Regions from separate parts of the Nonomuraea monospora genome, predicted to be linked through region 2. Evidence: riboswitches for the same ligand, from Rfam matches in the RefSeq annotation. Region 2 holds a riboswitch; each other region holds the start of a gene.
The links. A riboswitch is a leader RNA that binds a small molecule or an ion and turns the genes downstream of it on or off. The one in region 2 is predicted to bind S-adenosylmethionine.
Positions count from the first base shown of each region.

Region 1: it holds a riboswitch for S-adenosylmethionine, as region 2 does, so the genes downstream of both, thrC (threonine synthase) here and ABD331_RS39765 (ABC transporter substrate-binding protein) in region 2, are expected to answer to the same signal.
Region 3: it holds a riboswitch for S-adenosylmethionine, as region 2 does, so the genes downstream of both, ABD331_RS28790 (aminotransferase class V-fold PLP-dependent enzyme) here and ABD331_RS39765 (ABC transporter substrate-binding protein) in region 2, are expected to answer to the same signal.

Region 1 is NZ_BAAAQX010000067.1:32,506-37,492, reverse strand. It holds gene ABD331_RS58610 (cold-shock protein) at 1-106, opposite strand, end outside; gene ABD331_RS58605 (MoaD/ThiS family protein) at 350-625, opposite strand; gene thrC (threonine synthase) at 650-1,885, opposite strand; SAM riboswitch class I at 1,899-2,041, opposite strand; gene ABD331_RS58595 (RNA polymerase sigma factor) at 2,121-2,675, opposite strand; gene ABD331_RS58590 (alpha,alpha-trehalose-phosphate synthase (UDP-forming)) at 2,707-4,131, shown strand; gene ABD331_RS58585 (MFS transporter) at 4,174-4,987, shown strand, end outside.
Region 2 is NZ_BAAAQX010000027.1:74,933-79,919, reverse strand. It holds gene ABD331_RS39775 (ABC transporter permease) at 1-783, opposite strand, end outside; gene ABD331_RS39770 (ABC transporter ATP-binding protein) at 780-1,946, opposite strand; gene ABD331_RS39765 (ABC transporter substrate-binding protein) at 1,925-3,043, opposite strand; SAM riboswitch class IV at 3,100-3,220, opposite strand; gene ABD331_RS39760 (SpoIIE family protein phosphatase) at 3,451-4,987, shown strand, end outside.
Region 3 is NZ_BAAAQX010000016.1:40,602-45,588, forward strand. It holds gene ABD331_RS28780 (NADH-quinone oxidoreductase subunit D) at 1-428, opposite strand, end outside; gene ABD331_RS28785 (DoxX family protein) at 552-1,283, shown strand; gene ABD331_RS28790 (aminotransferase class V-fold PLP-dependent enzyme) at 1,320-2,621, opposite strand; SAM riboswitch class IV at 2,667-2,782, opposite strand; gene ABD331_RS28795 (TerC family protein) at 2,905-3,648, shown strand; gene ABD331_RS28800 (cytochrome P450) at 3,678-4,841, shown strand; gene ABD331_RS28805 (SAM-dependent methyltransferase) at 4,929-4,987, opposite strand, start outside.

The DNA of each region.
Region 1 (4,987 bases), on a different contig from region 2:
CCATCATGATCGCTGAGTAATGGACGAATACATCCTTTCCACCGTCTACCGCGATGAAGCCGTAGCCCTTGTCCGCGTTGAACCACTTGACGGTGCCCTGCGCCACTTCCGACTCCTCTTACTGGTCTCCCAGATCTCGCCCATTCCTCCGCGGGACCTGTAATCGTATGACTTAACGGAAAAGCAGCCAGACGATCGCCCTCGACCATACCTGTGGCAAGGGGTTTGGCAACAGAGTCAATCCGCAAACTGCCTATTTCCTCGCAGCCCAGGTCGTTCAACGTTGAATTGGCCGGGAAAAGGAGAAGGCGCCCACTAGGGGCGCCTTCAAGAGCAGGGTGCGGGAGGCTCAGCCGCCGGCAACCGCCGGGATGATGGAGATCTGAGTGCCCTCAGGGGCTGGAGTGTCGAGCCCTTCGGCGAAACGGACGTCCTCTTCCCCAACGTAAACGTTGACGAAACGACGAATCTTGCCCGATTCATCCAGAATTCTCGCGCCGATCCCCGGGTAGTCGGAGTCGAGCTTGGCGAGCACGTCACGAAGAGTCGCGCCTTCGCCACTGACCTCCGCGTTCCCCCCGGTGTACGTGCGCAGAATGGTGGGAATCCGCACAGAAACGCTCATGGTTCTAATCGCCTTTCCTGGTTGTCAGACAGTCGCGCGGAACGCGTCGAGAGAGGGCTTGATCACGGCCGTGGGCTCCACGGACTCGCCGGAGAGCACGTCGAGCGTCTTGAGGCCGTCACCGGTGTTGAGCACCACGGTCTCCGCCTCGGGGTCGAGCCGCCCGCTCTCCACCAGCTTCTTCAGCACGCCGACGGTGACGCCGCCGGCGGTCTCGGCGAAGATGCCCTCCGTCGAGGCCAGCAGCTTCATCGCGGCCACGATCTCGGCGTCCGTGACGTCCTCGACGCCACCTCCGGTGCGCCTGGCGATGTCCAGCACGTACGGCCCGTCGGCGGGGTTGCCGATGGCCAGCGACTTGGCGATGGTGTCGGGCTTGACCGGCTGGACGACGTCGTGCCCGGCCTTGTAGGCCGTGGACACCGGCGAGCAGCCGGCGGCCTGGGCCCCGAAGACCTTGTACGGGGTGTCCTCGACCAGGCCCAGCTTGATGAGCTCCTTGAAGCCCTTGTCGATCTTCGTGAGCTGCGAGCCTGAGGCGATGGGGATGATGATCTGCTCGGGCAGCCGCCAGCCGAGCTGCTCGGCGATCTCGTACGCGAGCGTCTTGGAGCCCTCGGCGTAGTAGGGCCGCAGGTTCACGTTGACGAAGCCCCACTTGTCGCCCATCGGGTCGCCGATGAGCTCCGAGCAGAACCGGTTGACCTCGTCGTAGGTGCCGTCGATGCCGATCAGCCGCCCGCCGAACACGCGGGCCATGGCGATCTTGGCCTGCTCCAGGTTGGCCGGGATGAACACGCACGCGTCGAGCCCGGCCCGCGCGGCGGCGGCGGTGACGGCGCCGGCGAGGTTGCCGGTGGAGGAGCAGGAGAGCGTGTGGAAGCCGAAGTTGCGCGCCGCCTCGACGGCCATGGCCACCACCCGGTCCTTGAAGGAGTGGGTGGGGTTGCCCGAGTCGTCCTTCACGTGAAGGGACTTGATGCCGAGGGCGCGGCCGAGGTTTCCGGCCTTGACCAATTTCGTCCAGCCGGGGTTCATATTCGGCTTACTGGCCACGTCGGCGGGGACGGGCAGCAGCGAGCGGTAACGCCAGATGTTGGCAGGGCCAGATTCGATCTGCGCCCGCGTAACGTCACCGAAGTCGTAGGCCGCCTCCAGCGGCCCGAAACACTCCTGACACGCGAAGCTCGGGCCCAGCGGGTAACGGGCGCCGCACTCGCGGCAGGACAGAGCGACGGCAGGACCAAAGTCAAGCGACATGAAGCGAGGCCTTCCCTCATCTTCGCCCACGGCCACCTTGACCGCGAACCGGAATTGGCACCCTTGTCCCGGTCGGCCTCGCCAGGTCGCGAGTCGAAAGCCGGGAGGGTTGCCGGGGCTTCGCAGGGCCGGTCCCTCCACCCCTCTGGATGAGCAATATGCAGTTGTTGAAAAGGACTCTACCCGCTTAAGTGGCCGAAATTAGCAGCCGTCTCAATATGCGAGACAAGCGGTCTCAGCGATAGTCCTCGCCGAGCACACCCTGCACGTATTTGCGTGCCTGATGGATCCGCGACTTGGCCGTGCCCAGCGGGATGTTGAGCTGCTCGGCCACCTCGTTGTAGTCGAGCTGGACGATGTCGCGCAACACCAGCGCCTGCGCCAGGTCGGGTTTGTCGGCCTCCAGCGCCTCCATCGCGTCGAGCAGGTCGAGCCGCGACCCCGCGATCACACTGACCCGCCGCACGTCCGGCTTCTGCATCGGCAACTCGTCGGAGGTCTGCTCCGCCGCCCTGCGCTTCAACGACCGGTACGTGGTGCGCGCGCAGTTGGCCGTCACGATGTGCAGCCACGTGCTGAACCTGGCGCGCCCCTCGAAACGGCCGATATTACGCGCCACCGCCAGCAACGTATCTTGCGAGGCCTCCTCCGCGTCCTGGTGATAGGGGAGGATCCGGGCGCAATGCCGCATCACATCCGGCTCAATCCGCGCGAGAAGCTCGCCAAGTGCGCGATGATCTCCCGCAGCAGCGGAGCGGGCGAGTTCCTCGGTTAGCTCATCAAGCGCCATAGCTGGGATCCTATGATCGAAGGGAGCCGAGATGAACAGCGTGCTGCTGGCCTCGAACAGAGGCCCTGTCTCGTTCACCGTCTCCGACGACGGCGAGCTGACGATGAGACGCGGCGGCGGCGGCCTCGTCTCCGGGCTGTCGGGCGTCGCCAAGGACGACGGGGTGCTGTGGGTCTGCGCCGCGCTGTCCGACGGCGACCGCATCGCGGTCCGCCTGGCCACGGGCGGCCGGATCGACCACGCGGGCTACGACACGGGCCCGCTGCGCATGCTCGACATCCCGCCCGCCACCTTCCACCGCGCCTACAACGCCGTCGCCAACTCCACCCTCTGGTTCGTCAACCATCTGCTCTACGACATCCCCAACTCGCCGAACTTCGGCACCAGGTTCGAACGCGAGTGGGAGTCCTACCGCGACTACAACGGCGCGTTCGCGCTCGCGCTGGCCGAGGAGGCCGGGCACGGCGCCCGGGTGATGGTGCAGGACTACCACCTCACCCTGACCCCCGCCATGCTCCGCGCCGAACGGCCCGACCTGCGCATCGCCCACTTCAGCCACACCCCGTGGGCGCCGCCCGAATACTTCTCCCTGCTGCCCGACGAGGTGGCGGGAGAGGTCCTGGAGGGCATCCTGGGGGCCGATCACGCCGGGTTCCTCACCGACAGGTGGGCGCAGGCGTTCATGGACTGCTGCGAGCGGCTCCTGGGCGCGGAGGCCGACCGGGTGGGGCGCAGCGTCACCTACGAGGGCAGGACGACCCGCATCGGCGTGCACAGCCTCGGCGTCGACGGCGAGGCCCTGTGGCGGCGGGCCTGCGAGCCCGACGTCGAGTCGCACATGACCGCGCTGCGCGAACAGGTCGGCGACCGCAAGCTGATCGTCCGCATCGACCGCACCGAGCTGTCCAAGAACATCGTGCGCGGCCTGATCGCCTACCGCGAGTTCCTCGCCGCCCACCCCGAATGGCACGGCCGCGTCGTGCACCTCGCCTTCGCCTACCCCAGCCGCCACGACCTGCCCGAGTACCGCGAGTACACCGCCTCCGTTCAGCGCTGCGCCCGGCAGATCGAGGACGAGTACGCCACCGAGGACTGGGACCCGCTCATACTCAACGTCAACGACGACTACCCGCGCTCGCTGGCCGCGTACCGGATGGCCGACGTGCTGCTCGTCAACCCCATCCGCGACGGCATGAACCTGGTCGCCAAGGAGGGCCCGATCCTGTCGCCGAGCTGCGCCCTCGTGCTCTCCCGCGAAGCCGGCGCCGCCGCCGAGCTGGGCGCGCACGCCCTCGTCGTCAACCCCTACGACATCAGCGGCACCGCCGCCGCCCTGCACGACGCGCTCGTCATGCCGGAGGACGAGCGCCGCAGCCGCCGCGACAAGCTGCACGCCGCCGCCACCGCCCTGCCGCCGCAGAAGTGGCTCGCGACCCAGCTCGAAGCGCTCACCTAACATGGGAGGGCAAGGTCATACCGATCACCGGGAGGCTGCCGGGTGACCACGGCCCTATCGACCGTCCGTCTGATCAGAGACCGCCCCACCTGGCTCATCTACCTGCAACTCAGCATCTTCGCCACCTTCGTCTACGGCCTGAGCGCCGCCCTGCCGCTGCTGCGCGCCGACCAGGGCACCTCCGCCACCGTCGCGGGCCTGCACGGCACCGCCATGGCCGCCGGCACGATCACGGCCGGGCTCCTGCTCCCCCTGCTCACCCGCAGGTACGGGCGGCGGGCGACGAGCTGGATCGGCGTGGCGGGGATGAACGCCGGGATGCTCACCGTCTTCGCCGCCGGGTCCCTGCCGCTGACCCTGCTGGGGTACGGCGTGGCCGGGGGCTTCGGGTCGGTCATGCTCTACACCGCCATGGCCGCGCTCTCCGACCACCACGGGGCCGCCGGGGCCGCGGCGCTGAGTGAGGCCAACGCGGTCGCGGTGGTGGCGGGGATCGTGATGACGTTCGGGCTCAGCGTGGTGGCGCAGAGCGTGCTGGGATGGCGGGCCGCGCTGTTGTTCACGCCGGTGCTGAGCGTGTTGCTGGTGGTCTCCATGGGACGCGCATGGCCGCGCCACAGGGAACCTGCGAGCCCCGCCGTCACGAGGCCGTCGGGTCCGGTGAGCGGGGTGGGGTGGCGGTTCCACCTGGCCGGTCTGGTGCTGTTCTGCTGCGTCGCGCTGGAGTTCACCTTCAACCTGTGGGCCGCCGACCTCCTGGCCACCAGCACGGGCCTGTCCACGGCCGCCGCCGCCACCGGGCTGACGGCGTTCGTGGCGGGCCTGGCGGCGGGCCGGTTCGCGGGGGCGCAACTCG
Region 2 (4,987 bases):
GTAGTCGAACACCGTCGACACCTGCTCGTAGACGCGGATGCCGGTGAGCGGCTGGGTCACCCCGCCGACCAGCAGCGGCGTGATGTAGATGCCCATGGCCAGCGCGAACACGATCAGCGCGCCGGTCACCACGCCGGGCAGGCTCAGCGGAACGGTGACCCGCAGGAACGTCCTGACGGGGCCGGCGCCGAGCGTCTGTGAGGCGCGGTGCAGGTTGCGGTCCATGCCGCCGAGCGCCGTCGTGAGCGGGATGATCGCGAACGGCAGCAGCACGTGCGTGACCGCGACCACCACCGCCGGGTAGCTGGTGAGGAGCTGGGCCGGCTGGTCCCGCAGCCCGGCCGCGATCAGCGCCTTGTTGACCACGCCGTTGCCCGACAGCAGCACGACCCAGCCGTACGTGCGCACGACCACGCTGGTCAGCAGCGGCGAGATGACGATGACGAACAGCAGCGTCCGCAGCACTCCGGCGCGCCGCCGGGCTAGCGCGTACGCGGCCGGGTAGGCCAGCAGCACGCACAGCGCGGCGACCAGCAGCGCGGTGGCCGCGGTCTGGAGGAGGGAGCCGTAGAAGTACGGCTCGGTGAGGACGCGGCCGTACTGGGAAAGGGTCCAGCCGGGCAGCGCGGCGCCGAAACCGTCCACCGGGCTGAAGCTCAGGCGGAGCAGGCGGACGAGGGGCACCAGGAACAGGGCCGCCAGGAACACGGCCAGCGGCAGGACGTACACCCAGCCGCGCCTGACCCGCCGACGGGCGGACGCCCCGGTGACGGCGGACGTCATCGCGCCTCCGTCCGCTCGCCGGACCCCGTACGCTCGCCGGACTCCGGCCGCTCGCCGTGCTCAGGCTCGGCCGGCGCGGCGCCCGTCTCCAGGACGATCACGTCGGCCGGGTCCCAGGCCGCCACGACCGGCGTGCCAGCTCCCGGCGGGTCGGCCGAGCCCACGCCGGTGTCGGCGATCTGGACGCTCAGCGTACGACCGTCCGCCAGGCGCACCTCGACGTGCCAGGCGTCACCGGCGAAGGCCCGGTACCCCACGGTTCCCGCCAGGCCGGCCCCGCCGGCGGCGAGCCGGATCCGTTCGGGACGGATCGCGACCACCGCCCGCTCACCCTCGGGCAGGTCAGGCAGACCGCCGGCGAGCAGGCCGTCGCCGAGGCGGAGCCCGCCCGCGCCGTCCGCCGTGCCCTCCAGCACGTTGGCCGCGCCGATGAACTGCGCCACGAACCGCGTCGCCGGCCGCCGGTACACCTCGTCGGGCGTCCCGAGCTGCTCGATCCGCCCGCCGTTCATCACGGCGATCCGGTCGGACAGCGCCAGCGCCTCCTCCTGGTCGTGGGTGACGAACACCATCGTGGTCCCGATGCGCCGCTGGATGGCGCGCAGCTCGACCCGCATCTCCCGCCGAAGCTTGGCGTCCAGGTTGGACAGGGGTTCGTCGAGCAGCAGCACGGCGGGCCTAATGGCCAGGGCGCGGGCCAGCGCGACGCGCTGCTGCTGCCCGCCGGACAGTTGTCCGGGCCGCCGTTCCGCGTAGCCCTCCAGGCCGACGAGGCGCAGCGCCTCGGCGACCCGCTCCGCCCGCTCGGCCTTGCCCAGCCGCCGCACGCGCAGCCCGTACGCCACGTTCGCGGCGACCGTCAGGTGCGGGAACAGCGCGTAGTTCTGGAACACCATGCCCAGCCCGCGCCGGTACGGCGGCCGGCCGGTGACGTCGTCGCCGTCGATCACGATGCGTCCCGCCGAGGGCCGGACGAAGCCCGCGACGGAGTTGAGCAGCGTCGTCTTGCCGCAGCCGCTGGGCCCCAGGATGGACAGGAACTCGCCCTTGCGGATGGACAGCCGGTCGAGGTCGAGCACCCGGTGGCCGTCGTAGCCAGCGGCCAGGCCCTCGATCTCGACGTGCCCGCCCGCCTCGTGGCTCAGCCGAAGATCTGGTTCCATCGCTGCTGCCATTCGTTGAGCTTGGGGGTGGCGACCGCGTAGTCGACCCACGTGAACTTCTCGAAGACCTCGGCCCCGTGCTCCACCTTCTGCTCGAAGGGCTCGCTGTAGTCGATGGAGTCGTTGCCGGCCGCGTACCAGGTGCCCTCGGCGAACGGCTTCTGGTTCTGCGCGGCCGTCAGGTAGTCGAGGAACTTGGTGGCCAGCTCGCCGTTCTGGCTGCCGCTGGCGACGAAGTACGAGGTCAGCGCCCCCACCGGGCCCGACTTGGGGTACGTGAACCCGATCGGGGAGCCCGCCTCGGCCAGGGCGAAGGCGCGGCCGTCCCAGAAGGGCATGATCCAGGCGTCGCCGTTCTCGATGACGGTGGCGGCGTTGCCGGCGTTGGCGGGGAAGGCCGACACGCAGCCCTTGAGCGTCTCCAGCTTGGCGAACGCCTTGTCCACGGCGGCCGGGTCGGACAGCTTGCCGCCCTCGCTGGTGACCAGGGCGGAGAAGAACTCCAGGCCGGGGTTGTAGGTCAGCGGGGGCAGGGCGACGTGGCCGCAGTACTCCTTGTCGAAGAGATCCGACCAGTCCTGCGGGGCGGTCTTGATGTGGTCGGTGCGGTAGAGCAGGCCGGTGGAGCCGGTGGTCAGCGGCACCCCGTACTGCTTGCCGTCGTAGGCGGACTTGCCGCTGAGCACGGGGTCCAGCTCTTTCCAGTGCGTCAGCTTGGCCGTGTCGAGGGGCTGGAGCAGGCCGGCGGAGGCGGCGGGCAGCGAGGCGTCGGGGGTGAAGGCGATGACGTCGAACGGCGGGTTCTCGCCGCCGGCGGCGCGCAGCTTGGTCAGCCACTCGGCGTTGGCGCCGTAGACGAGGTTGACCTTGGCGCCGGTGTCGCGCTCGAACGGCTCCACGAACGACTTCTTGAACAGCTCGCCCCACGCGCCCGCGAACGCGGTCACCGTGATCTGCTGCTGCGCGGCCGATCCGCCGCCAGTGCTGGTGCCGGCGTCGGTGCCCGCCTGGCCGCCCGTGTCCACGCCGCCGCAGGCCGTGAGCGCCAGCATCAGGGCCGCGCCGGCTCCCGTCAGGCGAGTGAGTCCGCCCTTCATCATTTCCTTCCCATCGGAGACAGCCGGTCAAGGGCGCGGGGCAGGGCACAGCCGGCAGGCCGCGCTTGCCGCCGGAGCACCGTTGAGCTCGACGACCATGTCATCACCCGGGGCACCCCGCCGCGGTAGGGAGGGTTGCCGTCCAGCAAGCCGGGGCTTAGCACTGAACTCGTGACAAAAGCGACTATACCAGTAGGGTTTGTCTGAAGGGAAATTTGGGGCTGTTTGCGCCTCTAGTCCGAATATACGGGCGGGCTCTCCCTCCTCCTGACAGCGTGGCCCGCGACGGCAAAAAGGCCCCAAGCGGCTGGCAAAATCAGCCCCCACCCGGCTGGACGCCCCTCTTGACCTCGTGTGATGCTGGGGATGATCTCCGGTCGTGACGTGAACCGATGGAGAGGCAGGCCATGGCTGCAGCGGACGACTCCCTTGCCGGCCTCGCGCTCGTCCTGCGTCGGTGCGACCTGCGAGAGGCGCCGCCCGAGTTGCTCGGCGGCCTGCTGCTCTCCCCTGACAGCGACCGGGCGGTGGTGCTCACGGCCGAGGAGGCCCGGGAGGTCGAGGAGCGGCTGAAGGAGGCCCTCGCCAGGGGCGAGGCGCTCGCCGGTGGGCGATTGGCGCTGCACCGGCGGCAGTGCCCCGGCCAGGAGTGGGAGATCTCCGTGTCGGCTCTGGAGCGGGCCGGCGGACGGCCGGCGGCCGTGCTGATCGACCTGGCCGAGCGGAAGCCCGCGCGCCGGCGGCTGGACCTGCTCTACCGGGCGGCGGCGAACATCGGCGCCTCCCTGGACATCACGCGCACGGCGCAGGATCTCGTGGACGTGGTCGTCCCGGCGTTCGCCGACTACGCGACCGTGAACCTCTCCGACGCGGTGATGGCCGGCGACGAGCCGCAGCCGGCCGTCCGCGCGGACTACCGGCGGGTCGCGGTCAGCGAACCGTGGCCGGCCGGGCTGATGCAGGTGGGTCACCTGCTCCCGTTGCCGTCCGACCACCCGTCGAAACGCGTTCTCGAACGCGGTGAGCCGCTGCTCATGACGAGCCGCGACCAGATCCTCCAGGGGCTGGCCGGTCACACGCGGCTCATGGTGCCCGCGGACGCCCAATCGCTGCTGGTCGCGCCGCTGTCCGCGCGCGGCCTGCTGCTCGGCGCGGTCGAGGCGTGGCGCACCGGCCGGTCGGAGGCCTTCGACGCCGAGGACGTCCGGTTCCTCCAGGAGATCGTCTCCCGCGCGGCCCTGAGCGTGGACAACGCCCGCCGCTACACGCGCGAGCACACCGCGGCCGTGACCCTGCAGCGCAGCCTCCTCCCGCAGGCGCCGGTGGATCTCACCGCCGCGCAGACGGCCGGGATGTACCAGCCCGCCGGCGACCGCGCCGAGGTGGGCGGCGACTGGTTCGACGTCATCCCGCTGTCGTCGCTGCGCGTGGCGTTCGTCGTCGGCGACGTCACCGGGCACGGCCTCCAGGCCACCGCCACGATGGGCCGGATGCGCACCGCCATCCAGACCCTCGCCGACCTGGACCTGCCGCCGGACGAGCTGCTGACGCATCTGGACGATCTCGTGCTGCGGCTGGCCGAGGAGTCCGGCGGGTCCGGGGACGGCATCGGGGCGACCTGCCTGTACGTGACCTACGACCCGGTGACGCGCCGGTGCGTCATGGCCAGCGCGGGCCATCCGCCCCCGGCCCTGGTGCGGCCGGGCTCCGCCGCCGCCTTCGTGGACCTCTCCCCCGGCCCGCCGCTCGGGGTGGGGAACATGCCGTTCGAGCCGGTCGAGATCGTCCTGCCGGAGGGCAGCGTCCTCGCCCTCTACACCGACGGGCTGGTGGAGCGGGACGACCGCGACCTCGCCGACGGCATGGACCGGCTGCGCCGGCGCCTGGACGTCCTGTGCCGCCCCGGCCGCGCGCTGCCCGAGATCGGCCGCCAGTTGGTGGCGG
Region 3 (4,987 bases), on a different contig from region 2:
GAGTAGAACAGCGGCGTCATCGCGCCCAGTTCGAGAGGGTAGGAGCCGAGGAACATGAGGTGGTTGAGCACCCGGTTGAGCTCGGCCAGCAGCGTACGCGCCCACACCGCCCGCACCGGCGGCTCCATGCCCAGCATGCGCTCGGTGGCGAGCACCACGCCGAGCTCGTTGGCGAAGCCGGACAGCCAGTCGTGCCGGTTGGCCAGCATGATGATCTGGCGGTAGTCGCGCACCTCGAACAGCTTCTCCGCGCCGCGGTGCATGTAGCCGATGATCGGCTCGGCGGTGGCGATGCGTTCGCCGTCGAGCGTCAGCCGCAGCCTCAGCACGCCGTGGGTGGACGGGTGCTGCGGGCCGATGTTGAGGATCATGTCCTCGGTGGCCAGCTCTTTCGCGCCCGCGCCGATTCCGACCACACGTTCCGTCATACGGGCCATGCTGCCACCGACCTCGGTGGTGATCCAGCGGGGGGCCGGGTCAAGAGATCGTATGGAAACGCATCGTGAAGCCGGACATGGGGAGGAATACCAGGAACGGGGGGAGAAAACACCATGAAGAGAGTTCTTTTTGATGTCGCGGCACTGATCGCGCGAGTGGCGACCGGCGTGATCTTCGTAGCGCACGGCTGGCAGAAGTGGCAGAGCGGGCTGGGCGCCACCACAGAGGGTTTCAGGGAGATGGGGATCCCGATGCCCGAGCTGGCCGCCGGGTTCGCGACCGTCGTCGAGACGGTCGGCGGCATCTTCCTGATCCTCGGCTTGCTGGTCCGGCCGGTGGCGCTGCTGTTGCTGATCAACATGCTCGGCGCCATCGCGTTCGTGCACGGCGGCAAGGGGGTGATGGTCGGCGAGGGCGGCTGGGAGCTGGCCGGGGCGCTCGGCGCGCTCAGCCTGCTGTTCCTGGCGCTGGGCGGCGGACGCATCGGCCTGGACGGCATTCTCGGCGCCATGTTCCGCAGGCGCTCCGACCGGCGCGCGGCCGAGGAGGAGCTGACCGCGCACCGGCCCGGCGGCACGACCGCCACGGGCGGCATGCCCGGCGGGACGACCACGACAGGCGGCATGCCCGGCGGGACGACCACGGCGGGCGGTCTGGCCGGAACGACGCCCGCCGGGGGCCCGACGACGCCCGCCCACGCGCCCGGCGAGTCGCCCGAGGTGCCCAGGCAGCCCACCGCGCCCAGCACCTCCGGCTCCGGCAGGCTCAACGACGAGGACATGCGGGACATCGACGCCCTCGTATCGGACGAGCCCCCGCAGCACCGCAGGCCGCCGAACGGGTAACGCGTCCGAGCTGTGCCAGGCGGCCAGGCCGCGGAGTCACGCGAGGCGGGAGACCAGGTCGCGTACGGCCTCGATCAGCCGGTCCACGTGCTCCTGCGTGCTGCCGATCCCGATCGAGGCCCGCACCGCCGAGGCGGTGTCGTCCTCGCACCCGCCGTCGGCGCTGCCGAGCAGGTGCCGCACGAACGGGTGCGCGCAGAACTTGCCGTCACGCACCCCGATGCCGTACTCGCCGGACAGCGCCTCGGCCACCTCGCGAGCGGTGTACCCGGCCACGGTGAACGACACGATGCCGACCCGCGGGTGATCGTCCCCCCACAGCGACAGCTCCCGTACGCCCGCGATCGCGGCCAGCCCCGACCGCAGCCGCGCGATCAGCCGCTCCTCCTCGGCGACCAGCTCCGTCCATCCGGTGGCGGTCAGCGCGTCGCAGGCGGCGGCCAGGGCGATGGCGCCCAGCACGTTCGGGGTGCCCGCCTCGTGCCGCGGCTCGGGGTCGTCGTGCCACTCGGTGCCCTCCTCGGCGACGCCGACGGAGCGCACCGCGCCCCCGCCCGCGAGGTACGGCTTGCCCTCAGCCAGCCAGTCGCGCCGCCCGATCAGCACGCCGGCGCCGAACGGCGCGTACAGCTTGTGCCCGGAGAAGGCCACGTAGTCGAGGTCGAGCGCGGTCAGGTTGAGCTTGCGGTGCGGGACGAGCTGCGCCGCGTCCACCAGGATGCGGGCGCCGTGCCGGTGCGCGATGTGGGCCAGGGCGGCGATCGGCCACAGCTCGCCGGTCACGTTGGAGGCGGCGGTGACGACGAGCAGCTTCGGCCCGTCGATCGCGGCCAGCGCCTCGTCGGCGGCGCGCACGGCCTCGCCGGGGAAGGCGGGCGGCGCCAGCCGGACGGCCTCGGGCCAGGGCAGCAGGGAGGCGTGGTGCTCGGTGTCGAAGACGACGGTGGTGGTGCCCGCGGGCAGGCAGCCGGCCAGCAGGTTCGTGGCGTCGGTGGTGTTGCGGGTGAAGATCACGGCGTCGTCGGGGCGGGCGCCGACGAACGCCCTGACCGTGTGGCGGGCCTGCTCGTACCTGGCGGTGGTGAGCTGCGAGGCGTAGCCGGCGCCGCGGTGGACGCTGGAGTAGGCCGGGAGCGCGGCGGCGACGGCGGCGCTGACCGGCTCCAGACAGGGGGCGCTGGCCGCGTAGTCCAGGTTGGCGTACCCGACGAGCCTGCCGCCCTTGACGGGCACCTCCAGGTCGGCGCCGAGCACGGCGGGGATCGGCCGGCTCGTCGAGACGGCGGGAGCGGTCTCGGCGGCGTCACGGGCGGAGTCGAAGATCGTCAGCGTGGACACGGCATGCCTCCTGAAGGGTCATCGGACCCCTGGGAGCAGCCACGGAGCCCGCGCTTGCCCGCCACACCTCGTGGCGGACCAGGTCTTCACCCGGGGCACCCCGCCGCGGACGCGAGGGTTGCCGGCCAGCTAGCCGGGGCTTGTCGCTGGCACTCATGACCTACGTGGTGAACTATAACCGACAGCCGGGCATGAAACGCAAGACCGCGAACTAATGCCACCCGTGACTCGTTGCTATCGGGAAACCCCCTGAAATGTCCCCCTGAGTCATGGAGGTGAGCAGATGTTGGATTGGGTGACCGACCCGAACATCTGGATCGGCTTCTTCACCCTTGTCGCCCTGGAGATCGTCCTCGGGATCGACAACATCATCTTCATCTCCATCCTGGCCGGCAAACTGCCCCCTGAGCAGCGGGACCGGGCGCGGGTGCTCGGCCTGGCCGCCGCCCTGATCAGCCGGCTGCTCCTGCTGCTCGGCCTGTCGTGGGTGGTCCAGCTCACCGAACCGCTGTTCACCGTCCTCGGCCACGAGATCTCGGGACGAGATCTGATCCTGCTGCTCGGCGGCCTGTTCCTGCTGGGCAAGAGCGTCACGGAGATCCACCACGCCATGGAGGGCCCCACCGGCAAGGACGGCAAGCAGGCGGCCGCGGCCTCCTTCAGCTCGGTGATCCTGCAGATCATGGTGCTGGACATCGTGTTCTCGCTGGACTCCGTGATCACCGCCGTCGGCATGGTGAACAACATCGGCGTGATGGTCGCGGCCGTCGTGGTGTCCGTGCTGGTGATGCTGTTCGCCTCCGGGCCGATCAGCAGGTTCGTGGAGAGCCACCCGAGCATCAAGATGCTGGCGCTGGCGTTCCTGGTGCTGATCGGCGTGGTGCTCGTGGCGGAGGGCCTGGAGCAGCACATCAACAAGGGCTTCATCTACTTCGCGATGGCGTTCTCCGTCATCGTGGAGCTGCTCAACATCCGGATGCGGAGCAGGCACACGAAGCAGGAGGAAGCCGCTCCTAAGATGGAATAGTGGGCTTTGATCCTTGGAATCCGGATTTTGTGGCTTATCCCTACCGGGTCTACGACGAGCTGAGACGCCAGGCGCCCGTCAGCTACTTCGAGCCGACGGGCCAGTGGCTCATCGCGCGGCACGCCGACGTGAACGCGCTGCTCAGAGACCGCCGGCTGGGCCGCTCCTACCTGCACGTGGCCACCCACGAGGAGTTCGGCAAGCCGCCGGAGCCGGAGTTCCAGGAGCCGTTCTGGCGCGTGATCAGAGCGGGCATGCTGGACGTGGAGCCGCCGGTGCACACCAGGCTGCGCCGGCTGGTCTCCAAGGCGTTCACCCCGCGCATGGTCGAGTCGCTGCGTCCCCGCGTCCGGGCCGTCGCCGGGAGCCTCGTGGACGCGTACGTGGAGAAAGGCGGCGGCGACCTGATCGCCGAGGTGGCCGAGCCGCTGCCCGTCACCGTCATCGCCGAGATGCTCGGCATCCCCGACCAGGACCGCCACCTGCTGCGCCCCTGGTCCGCCGACATCTGCGGCATGTACGAGCTCAACCCGTCGCCCGACGCCCAGCACACCGCGGTCCGCGCGGCCTCGGAGTTCTCCGGCTACCTCAAGGCCCTGGCCGCCAGGCGCCGCAGGAGTCCAGGCGACGACCTCGTCAGCGCCCTCGCCCAGATCGACGAGCTGACCGAGGACGAGCTGGTCGGCACCTGCGTCCTGCTGCTCAACGCCGGCCACGAGGCCACCGTGAACGTGACGGGCAACGGCTGGTGGTCCCTGTTCAGGAACCCCGGCGAGCTGGCCAGGCTGCGCGCCGACCGGTCCCTGCTGCCCACCGCCGTCGAGGAGCTGATGCGGTGGGACACGCCGCTGCAGATGTTCGAGCGGTGGGTGCTGGAGGACGTCGAGGTGCACGGCGTGCGCATCCCGCGCGGGGCGGAGGTGGCGCTGCTGTTCGGCTCGGCGAACCGGGACCCCGCCGTGTTCGAGGACCCGGACCGGCTCGACGTGGGCCGCGCCGACAACCCGCACATCTCCTTCGGCGCCGGGATCCACTTCTGCCTGGGCGCGCCGCTGGCCAGGATCGAGCTGCTGGAGTCGTTCGGCGCGTTGCTGGACCGGGCGGCCACGCTGGAACTGCGCGAGGAGCCGTCGTGGAAGCCCGGCTACGTGATCCGGGGCTTGGAAGCACTGGAACTCACGGCGACCGCCTGACCCGAGGCGCGACAGCCGGAAGCGAGGCGCGACCGCCTGAGACGAGGCGCGACCGCCTGAGACGAGGTGCGATCGCCTCAAGCAAGCTCAGCGCGACTGGCTGAGCCAGCCGAAGCCGCCGAGCCCCGACGCGTCGATCAGCTCGC